3 regions of the Chelatococcus sp. CO-6 genome follow, and region 2 is predicted to be linked to each of the others. Evidence: riboswitches for the same ligand, from Rfam matches in the RefSeq annotation. Region 2 holds a riboswitch; each other region holds the start of a gene.
The links. A riboswitch is a leader RNA that binds a small molecule or an ion and turns the genes downstream of it on or off. The one in region 2 is predicted to bind cobalamin.

Region 1 (3,266 bases), 2.1 Mb from region 2:
GGCGCGATGACGAGGCCCGGCGCCGGCGTCAAAGTGAGGCCGATGCGCGCCGTGTTCTCCGGCCGGCGGGCGAGCCTGAGGTCGGTGGTGAGGTCGATGGCGACAAGGTTGGTATAGGCGATGTCGAGCCCGAGCATCCCGGGGATGAGCTCGGCCTTCGCCGCCAGTTCGAAGCCGCTCGTCTGAGCCCGCGCCACGTTGACGTAGCAGCCGAACGCCTGGTCCGGCCGGCAGGACGGATCGCTCTGGAAGTTGATGAGGTCGCGGAAACGGTTGAGGAAGAGCGTGCCCGAGAGGGTGAGCCGGCCGTCGAACAGCTTCTGGTCGATGCCGGCGTCGACGCCGAAGGAGCGCTCCGGGCTGAGCGCCGGATTGCCGTAGAGCGGATCGAGGCGCTGGTAGAGCGTCGGGGCCTTGGCGCCCGTCCCGGCGCTCGCGCGCAGCACCGTGTCGCTCTCGGCGATGTCGTAGGCGAGGGTGGCGCGCCAGGTGGCGAAGCGGTCCGCCCCCTCGATGTCGTCGATGCGCCCGCCGAGCGACAGGTTCAGGCGTTCGGCGAGGGTGATCTGGTGCAGGGCGAAGAGGGAGCGGGTGGTCTGGGCGGCGTCGTCGAGCGTCGTGCGCGGGCCGGGCACCGGCAGCACGGCCTCGCTCGTGCTCGTCAGCGTCTCGCGCTCGACCTGGCCGCCGAAGGTGAGGAGGCCGAAGGCATCGAGCGAGAGATCGCCCTGATAGGAGGCGCCGACGCGCCCGCCGACATAGCCGTCCTTCGACCAGTCCGTCACCGGCGCTGCCGTGCCGCCGTAATAGCTGATGGAGCGATAGTCGCGCTCGGTGCGGTTGGCATAGACGAGGAAGGTGTTCTTCAGCCGCCGGTCGAAGGCGTGGACGGTCGCCCTGGCATGGACCTGCCCGAGGCGCTGGACGCTCGACGACGGAGTGTCGGGAAAGGCTCCGAAGGCCGCGTCGTATTGCGTGGCATTGACATAGGCCGAGCCGCCGACGTCGAAGGCGACGTCTTCGCTCGGCGAGAAGCCGAAGCGCGCGGAGAGGCCGAAGCGGCGTGTGCCGTCGGCCTCAAGCGGCCACGGGTGCTGGGCACGGAGGCGGCCGATGCGGTATCCCCAGCGCGAGAAGCCGGCGGTGTCATAGCCGTTGAGCGAGACGGCATAGTTGAAGCGCGCATCGCCGCCGGACACGGCGGCCTGGACGCCCCTGCTGCCGTAGCTGCCGCCCTCGGCGGCGATCGCTGCGCGCGGCTCGCCGCGGCCCTTGCGGGTGATGATGTTGACGACGCCGCCCATCGCGTCCGAGCCGTAGAGGGCCGATTGGGGGCCGCGCAGCACCTCGATGCGCTCGATGCCGGTCGGCACCAGCAGCGAGAAGTCGAACTGGCCGTTGCCGGTGGACGGGTCGTTGACGCGCACGCCGTCGATCAGCACCAGGGTCTGGCCCGGCTCGCCGCCGCGCAGGCGCACGGAGGTGGTGGCGCCGGTGCCGCCGCTCTCGGTGAGGTCGAGGCCGGGCACGCGGCGCAGGGCGTCGTTGAGCGTGCGGGCGCCGGAGCGGGCGATCTCCTCGGCGGTAATGACGGTGACGGCGCTGCCGCTGCGGGCGATGGCCTGCGGGCCGCGCGTCGCCGTGACGACGATCTCGCGCAGGGTGATCTCGTCGCCGGCGGCGCCGGTGGCGGCAAGGGTGAGGGAAGACAAAAGGAACATACCGCCGGAGAGCGTCCGACGGCCGGCGGAACCGGCCATGAAAACCTCCATTCCGCCCCTCCGGCGGATGTCAGGGTTGCCTCGCGCGCTGGCCGGTCTCCTGGCTTGCGGGTCCCTGCTGCGATTCGGCCTTCCCGGTGCCCGATGGCCCCAGTGGCTTCGTCGAATCGCCGCTCGCCGCTCACAGTTGCGGGGGCAGCCACGGTCTTGCACCGTGTTCCCGTTTCACCCCGCTGCGGCGGGGCACCAACGCAGGGCCTCTTTACGCAGACCGCGGCTCGGCCGCAAGCATGCGGAACGGATGCACCGCCTGTGCATTTGCGCCGGCGCAAGGAGCGCCGTAAGGCTGCGGCCGAGATTGCGCCCGAAAGGGCGGGCAAGGACATGAGGGATATGAGGACGGCTGTCGCGTTCGCGATCGTGCTTGCAACGGGGCTCGGCCTTGCGCCGGCTGCCGGCAGCAGCGAGCCGGAGCGCCTCTCTCCTCCCTCCCCCCACGCAGTGGTGGGGAGGGCCGGGGTGGGGGGCGGTTCCGCCGGCGGGCGTTCGACGATTGCAGGTGGCGTGTCCGTCGGCCCGGAAGGCTTCCGGCCTGCACCCGCCGGCCCCCACCCCTAACCCCTCCCCGCCGCAAGCGGGGGGAGGGGGATATGGTGCGCCTCGCCGCGGCCGGCCGATCGGAAACCGCGCCGTCCGTTGCCCGCTACGCCGAAGCGCCTCCGGCGCGGGTCGTTTCGCTCAACCTGTGCGCCGACCAGCTCCTGCTGGCGCTGGCCGATCGCGGACAGATCGCCTCCCTCAGTCCCCTGTCGCGCGATGCGGATTATTCCTTCCTCGCGGGCCGGGTGGGCGACCTTCCGGTCAATGGCGGCACGGGCGAGGAGATCCTGGTCGGCAAGGCGGATCTCGTGCTCAGCGGCCGCTACGGCACGCGCGTCAAGCGCGAGCTTTTGGAGCGCCACGGCGTGCCGCTGATGGTGCTCGATCCCTGGCGCGACATCGCCGGGGGGCGCGAGCAGCTGACGGCCGTCGCGGCCCGGCTGGGCCATCCGGAGCGCGGCGCGGCGCTTGCCGCCGAGATCGAGGCGGCGCTCGCGCGCACCAAAGGCCTCGCCCGGCGCCCGGCCACCGTCCTCGTCCTCTACCGGCGCGGTTACGTGCCGGGGGAGCGCTCGCTCGTCGCGGAACTCCTCGGCCATATGGGCCTTCAGCCGATGCAGGCCCGCCTCGGCCTGCCGCAGGGCGGCCTCGTGCGCCTCGAGCAGCTCGTCATGGACCCGCCGGACTTTGTGGTGATGGACGAGGCCGATGCTCGCGCCATCGACAACGGCACGGCCTTCCTCGTCCACCCGGCGCTCGCCGGCGTGCTGCCGCCCGAGCGGCGCCTGTTCCTCCCGGACCGGCTCACCATCTGCGGTGGGCCCTCGACGCCGGCGGCCATCGATGCACTCGCCGCCGAGGTGCGCGCCAAGGTCAACGGGGAGCGTTGAAGCATGATGACTTTAAGATCGGCGCACGCGTTGATCCTCCTCCGTACGGGGGAGG
Region 2 (3,266 bases):
GTCGGCAAAGCGCGCAGCCTCCTGGGATGCGTAGGGGATGCGCAGCCTCTGCAGCGCGTCCTGGAAGCCCATGATGCCGAGGCCGACGGGGCGGTGCCGCAGGTTCGAGCGCCGCGCCTCCGGGATCGTGTAGAAATTGATGTCGATGACGTTGTCGAGCATACGCATCGCCGTCTTGACGGTCTGCGCGAGACGCTCGCGGTCGAGACCATCGGCGATGACGTGCGCGGCGAGATTCACCGAGCCGAGGTTGCACACGGCGACCTCGTCGTCCGACGTGTTCAGCGTGATCTCGGTGCACAGGTTCGAGGAATGCACGACGCCGGCGTGGCCCTGCGGCGAGCGGATGTTGCACGGGTCCTTGAAGGTGATCCACGGGTGGCCGGTCTCGAAGAGCATGGTCAGCATGCGCCGCCACAGGTCGATGGCGCGGAGCTGCTTCCACACCTTCATCCCGCCGCGCGCGGCCTTCTCTTCGTAGGTCTCGTAGGCGGCCTTGAAGGCTGGCCCGTAGAGGTCATGCAGGTCCGGCGTCTCGTCTGGCGAGAAGAGCGTCCACGGTCCGTCCGCCTCGACGCGCTCCATGAACAGGTCCGGCACCCAGTTGGCCGTGTTCATGTCGTGGGTGCGGCGGCGTTCGTCGCCCGTGTTCTTCCTCAGGTCGAGGAATTCCTCGATGTCGATGTGCCAGGTCTCCAGATAGGCGCAGACCGCGCCCTTGCGCTTGCCGCCCTGGTTGACCGCGATGGCGGTGTCATTCGCCACCTTGAGGAAGGGCACGACGCCCTGGCTCTCGCCGTTGGTTCCTTTGATGTGGGCGCCGAGCCCGCGCACCCGTGTCCAGTCGTTGCCGAGCCCGCCGGAATATTTGGCGAGCAGCGCATTGTCCCTGATCGCCTTGAAGATGCCGTCGAGGTCGTCCGGCACGGTGGTGAGAAAGCACGAGGAGAGCTGCGGCCTCAGGGTGCCGGCGTTGAACAGCGTCGGCGTCGAGGCCATGAAATCGAAGGACGACAGCAGCCGGTAGAAGTCGATCGCTCGTGCCTCGCGGTCGGTCTCGCGCAGCGCGAGCCCCATGGCCACGCGCATGAAGAAGGCCTGCGGCAGCTCGAAGCGGGTGCCGCGCGCGTGCAGGAAATAGCGGTCGTAGAGCGTCTGCAGGCCGAGATAGTCGAACCGGAGATCGCGTTCGGGCTCGATCGCCGCCGCAAGCCGGTCGAGGTCGAAGCGGCCGAGTTCCGGGTCGATCAGCTCCTGCGCGATGCCGGCCTTCACATAGGCGCGGAAATAATCGCCGTAGCGCTGCGCCATCTCGGCCTGCGTCGCCTGCGCGGGACGACCGGCGAGAAAGGTGAGTGCCTCGCGGCGCAGCTTGTCGAGGAGGAGGCGCGCCGACACCTTGGCATAGTCGGGCTCCGTCTCGATCAGGGTGCGGGCCGCGAGGATCGGGGCGAGGGCGAGTTCGTCGGACGAGATGCCGTCATAGAGATTGCGGCGCGTCTCGGCGAGGATGGCTCCGGCGTCGACCCCGTCGAGCCCCTCGGCCGCCTCTTTGACGAGCGCTTCAAGCCTTTCCGCGTCGAGAGGTATCAGCGCCCCGTCCACCGCTGTCATGCGCAGCGGGGCCGCGGATGCCTCGGCGCCGCCAGCATGCGCCAGCGTCGCGGCGCGCTCCCTGGCCCGCTCCTCACGATAGAGGACATAGGCGCGCGCCACCTTGTGGTGCTCGCCCCGCATCAGGGCGAGCTCGACCTGATCCTGGATGTCCTCGATATGGAACGTGCGGCCGGCGTCGGCCCGCCGAGTGAGGCTGGCGACGATCTGCTCCGTCAGCCCCGCGACGATGTCGTGCACCCGGCGCGAGGTCGCGGCATGGCTGCCCTCGACGGCGAGGAAGGCCTTCGTCAGCGCGACCGCGATCTTCGAGGGATCGAACGGCGTCACCGCGCCGTTGCGGCGGATGACACGATAGGACGGCTCGAATGCCGTGGCGGACGCGACCGGCTGGGCGGCATGCGGCCCGCGGGATGGACGTTCGGTTTCAAGGGACAAAGACACCGGCTTCAAACCCCATCTGCTGGGGGCAAAGGCCGGGCGGATGCGAGGATGGCGTCGACGGCTCACGCCGTGGTCCCGACGACCCAAGCGATCCACCGGGACACCCCGCCCGAGGACGTTTCGTTCCAGTCACGGCAGGTCTCCTGGCTCGCGGGTCGTCGCCTCCGTCCGGCCTTCCCGGAGCCTCACGGGCTCCAGTGACACGAGATGGACGGTGGCTCGCCGCTCACAGTTGCGGGGGCAGCTCCGGCTTGGCCGCTAGGCGCACCGGATTCCCTCTTAGCTCTCGCTTCAGGACGATTCGAGAGACCATGACTACCAGATATCGTGCCGATCATGGGCCGCGGCGTCAATATCTTGCTGGGCGCTCTTCCCCAGCCGTGGCGGCGAGCCGGGGGGCGGCCGTGCGGTCGCCGTTCCGACGCAGTGGCATGGGTCTCCGGCGGTGCGCTGCGGCACATCCCGGCAGCGCCGGCCGAATGATAACTTTCAGCCCCCGGCCGCAATTGGTACATTTTGAAACCAGTGAGGCAGCATGCCGTGTCGCTCGATATCCGCGTTCTTGGAGACCTGACGGTCCTTCGCGCCGGCGAGGCCGTGTCCCTGCCGCCGTCGCGCAAGACGCGGGCGCTGCTGGCCTATCTCGCCATGACCGACAGGCCGCAGCGGCGCGAGCGGCTGTGCGAGATGTTCTGGGAAATCCCGGACGACCCGCGCGGCGCGCTGCGCTGGAGCCTGTCGAAGATCCGCCAGATCGTCGAGAACGGCGAGGGCGGCGTTCTGGAGGCCGACCGCAACACGGTCTATCTCAACAAGGACGGCCTGGTCCTCGATGCGGCGCCGCTGCGCGGCCTCGGCATCCGCGATTTCGAGGCGCTCGGCACCGAAAGCCTGGAGGCGCTCGCCGGCGCCTTCCGCGGCCGTTTCCTCGACGATCTCTCGCTGCCGCGCTGCCCGGAGTTCGAGGCCTGGCGCATCGCCGTCGGCGACGAGCTCGACGTCACGCGCCTGCGTCTCCTGCGCATACTGATCGACCGTCTGGCGGACGAGCCCGAGCGCGCGCTCGTCCACGCCCGCATGTTGCAGGCCCTCGAGCCCGACGACGAGACGGTGCGCACGGACATCCGCCGGCTCGGAGAGGCTGCCCGCCGGATCGCGATGGTCCAGCCGCGGCCGCAGGCCGGGGAGGGCGAGGCTGCGCCTGTCGA
Region 3 (3,266 bases), 1.8 Mb from region 2:
TCCGCCACGGCCGGCCCGTCGACCACGGCGACGACGCCGTCGACGGTGACGCGCGAGCGGATCTGAGGCCAGTTGAAGGCGCTGACGAGCGGCTTGGGCAGGGCGAGGCCCGAGGTCTCGATGACGATGTGGTCGGGCGCCGGCTCAATGGCGAGCAGCCGGTCGAGCGCCGGCACGAAGTCATCCGCCACCGTGCAGCACAGGCAGCCGTTGGGCAGTTCCACCACCGCCTCCTCCGGGCAGCCGGCGATGCCGCAGCCGGAGAGGAACGAGCCATCGAAGCCGACGTCGCCGAATTCGTTGACGATGACGGCGATGCGCCGGCCGTGGTCGCCCTCGAGGATGCGGCGCACGAGGGTCGTCTTGCCCGCGCCGAGGAAGCCGGTGACGATGGTGCACGGCACCTTGGCCGTCGTTGCTGGAAGGGTCGCTTGCATCTGTCGGTCCAGTCTGCCGCATCACGGCGGCACAAGAAAATCGGGGGCTGCGCCAGGGGCGGCGCGGCTAGTCCTGCGTCAGCGCATCGCTGCCGCTCAGGGCCGGCGCCGGCATCTGCGGGCGAAAGGCCAGGGGCGGCACGCGCGCGACGACGCCCTTGCGGAAGGGCAGCGGCCGTTCCTTCCAGGCGATGATGCCGTTCTCGGTGGCGCCATAAGCCCGTGCCGCAGCGGCGATGTCGTCGAGATGGGCCTCGTTGTCGAGGTCGCCGACGAGATAGGTCCACTTGCCGTCGCCGACGAGCGCCACCGTGCAGGGGCGGTTGCAGACGGCGAGGCACTCGACCGGCACCACCGCGGCGCCGGGCGCATCACCGGCCAGCCGGTCGGCGAGGCGCTCGGCGAGCACGCGGCCCGGCTCGTCGAAGCCGGCGGCATTGTCGGCGCGCCGCCGGCAGGAGACGCAGACGAAGACGGTGACGTCGGGCGCCGCCATCACGCCTCACCCGCCCGGCGGGCCAGATGCTGCCAGAGGAGACCGACGAGGAGCCCGGTCGACAGCCACAGCACCGCCTGGACGGCGAGCGAGGTGGCGGCGAACTGGGCGGCGAGCTCGGCCGGCACGCGGCTCTCGTAGGCGGCCGGATGCGGCGCGCCGACGACGTGCGGCGCCGCGATCATGGCAAGGGCGAGGGCACGGGCCCAGAACGCGCCGTGGCGCACGAACAGCCACAGGCCGCCCGCGGTCAGCGCCGCCGTCGCGATCCACCAGACCTGCCGCGCCAGCAGCGGCGCGGCGGCGCTGCCGGGCAGTTCCGGCGCGAGGCCGAGGGCCGGTGCAAGGCCGGCGGCGAGGAAGGCGGCGAAGGCGAAGCCCAGCGCCCGGCGCTCGTCGATGCGCCCGCCTGCCGCGATCATGGCGGCGAGGATGACGAGGGCGAAACCGACGGCCGTGACGATCGTGGCAAGCCCGGTCAGCAAGGTCCTGCCGGCATCGAAGCCGGCCTCACCGCCCGATGCGGCAGCACCGGCGCCGTGGCCGCCGTGAGCGAGGATGATATTGGCCGGCACCAGCAGGCCACGGGCCTGCTGCTCGGCCTCGACCTCATAGACTTCCGCCGCCAGGATCAGCGGCGTCGTGGTGAAATGCTGCAGGACCGCAACCGCAAGCCCGGCAACGAGGCCGGCCACAAGGCCGACCGCGAGCACGCGTTGGAGCATTGCCCGTCAGTGGCAGGGGAAGCTCAGGGCGTGGCGCGTGTCGTGCGCGGCGTCGTGGATGGTGTCGGGGTGGGCAAAGCCCGTCACGAAGACGAGTCCCGTGCCGAGGACGAAGGCGAGGAGCGCCACCTTGAGGGCTTCGGCGCGGCTGGCAACGCGGGCGGTTGCGACTGCGGTCATCGTGCATCTCCCTGGCTGCCACACCCGGCAGCCTCACGCGTGGATCGGCGACGGCAGGTCTCCTGGCTTGCGGCTCTCGGCCCCGGGCCGCCTTCCCGGGACCCGTGGGTCCCAGTGGCATCCGGCCCGGCGCTTGCCGCCTACAGTTGCGGGGGCAGCCGCGGCTTTCGACCGCGTTCCCTTTTCACCTCGCGGGAGCGAGGCACCGTCACCGGCACATTACCGTTTCACGAGGCGCTTGCAATCACGCTTTTTGCCGAGCGTCACCGCCGAGGCGCCCGGTGGCGCCTCAGGACCGCTCCTCGACGGCGTGGACCTTGAGCTGCCGCCGCTCGCCGCCGCGCGTCTCCCACGAGATCGACTGGCCGGCGGCGAGGCCGATGAGCGCGACGCCGATGGGAGTCAGGATGGAGATGCGGCCGGCCGCGATATCGGCCTCACCGGGGTAGACGAGCTCGACCGTCTGCACCTTGCCCGTCACCTCGTCCTCGAAGGTGACGCGCGAGCCCATGGCGACGACGGCGCTGCGCAGCTTGCCGGCTGGCAGGACCTTGGCCCGGTCGAGCTCGCCCAGGAGATTCTCGGCGACCTCCGGCTGGCGGTCGGCCGCGGCCTCGGCCAGCGCGTAGAGCCGGTCGAAATCCTCCTGCGAGACCGTGATGGGCGGGCGGCGCAAGGTGCGGCGCGAAGACACGGTGGACATGGGTAACCTCTCGATTGAGCGTTGGCGGCCCGGCACGGCCCCTTGCCGGGCAGGCCAGTTGCGGGAACGACCCCGGCGGCGCGAGGCGCCTGCGGGCCGGCCGCCGCGGCGCCTTGCCGCGTCATGGGGGTGATCGTCGTGCGATGCTGCTACAGGCCGGCATGCGCCGGCGGTCGTCGGGCCGGAGCCCGGCGGCTGCCCCGAGCCCGGGCAGCCAATGGCCACACCGCGCCCGGGGCTATGTTCCCGCGATAAGGGAACCCGCGCGAAGCAGAAAACGGCGCTGTGGCACGACCTTCAACATCATCGGTCGAATATGGGTCTGGCCCGATCGGGTGTCAAACGGGCGGACCCGGAGCGGCCTGTGGAAGGCGTTCACTTCTCGGCGGCATCGAGCCGCGCGAGCTGGGTGGCGAACCATGCGCGCACCTCGCCGCCCGCCAAGTCACCCAGCGCCAGCGCGACCTTTTCGGCCCGCGGGTCCAGCGACGCGCGCGCGAGGATGCGCTGCATGCGATGCCCCGACATCACGAGGACGGCGAAATCCGCCGCGATGCGCCCGCGCTCGTCCGGCGTGAGGACGTCGAAGGCATCGAGGGCGAAGAGCACCCGCCGCTCCGCCATCCACGCCTCGAAAGGCATGGTGCGGATCGACAGGGCGAGGGCAGCCCTGCCCTGGTCGTCGAGGCGCCCCCCGGTCACATGGGTGGCAGCCAGTGCAAGCC

Region 1: linked by a shared signal. The riboswitch ahead of AL346_RS07150 (TonB-dependent siderophore receptor) and the one ahead of AL346_RS18060 (ribonucleoside-diphosphate reductase subunit alpha) in region 2 are both predicted to bind cobalamin.
Region 3: linked by a shared signal. The riboswitch ahead of AL346_RS09480 (CbtB-domain containing protein) and the one ahead of AL346_RS18060 (ribonucleoside-diphosphate reductase subunit alpha) in region 2 are both predicted to bind cobalamin.

The regions. Positions count from the first base shown of each region.
Region 1 covers NZ_CP012398.1:1,516,641-1,519,906, reverse strand. The annotation lists gene AL346_RS07150 (TonB-dependent siderophore receptor) at 1-1,760, opposite strand, end outside; cobalamin riboswitch at 1,794-1,987, opposite strand; gene AL346_RS07145 (ABC transporter substrate-binding protein) at 2,372-3,211, shown strand.
Region 2 covers NZ_CP012398.1:3,852,537-3,855,802, forward strand. The annotation lists gene AL346_RS18060 (ribonucleoside-diphosphate reductase subunit alpha) at 1-2,058, opposite strand, end outside; cobalamin riboswitch at 2,174-2,387, opposite strand; gene AL346_RS18065 (alpha/beta fold hydrolase) at 2,599-3,266, shown strand, end outside.
Region 3 covers NZ_CP012398.1:2,016,583-2,019,848, reverse strand. The annotation lists gene cobW (cobalamin biosynthesis protein CobW) at 1-437, opposite strand, end outside; gene AL346_RS09490 (DUF1636 domain-containing protein) at 505-933, opposite strand; gene AL346_RS09485 (CbtA family protein) at 933-1,658, opposite strand; gene AL346_RS09480 (CbtB-domain containing protein) at 1,665-1,838, opposite strand; cobalamin riboswitch at 1,873-2,063, opposite strand; gene rnk (nucleoside diphosphate kinase regulator) at 2,128-2,541, opposite strand; gene AL346_RS09470 (hypothetical protein) at 2,917-3,266, opposite strand, start outside.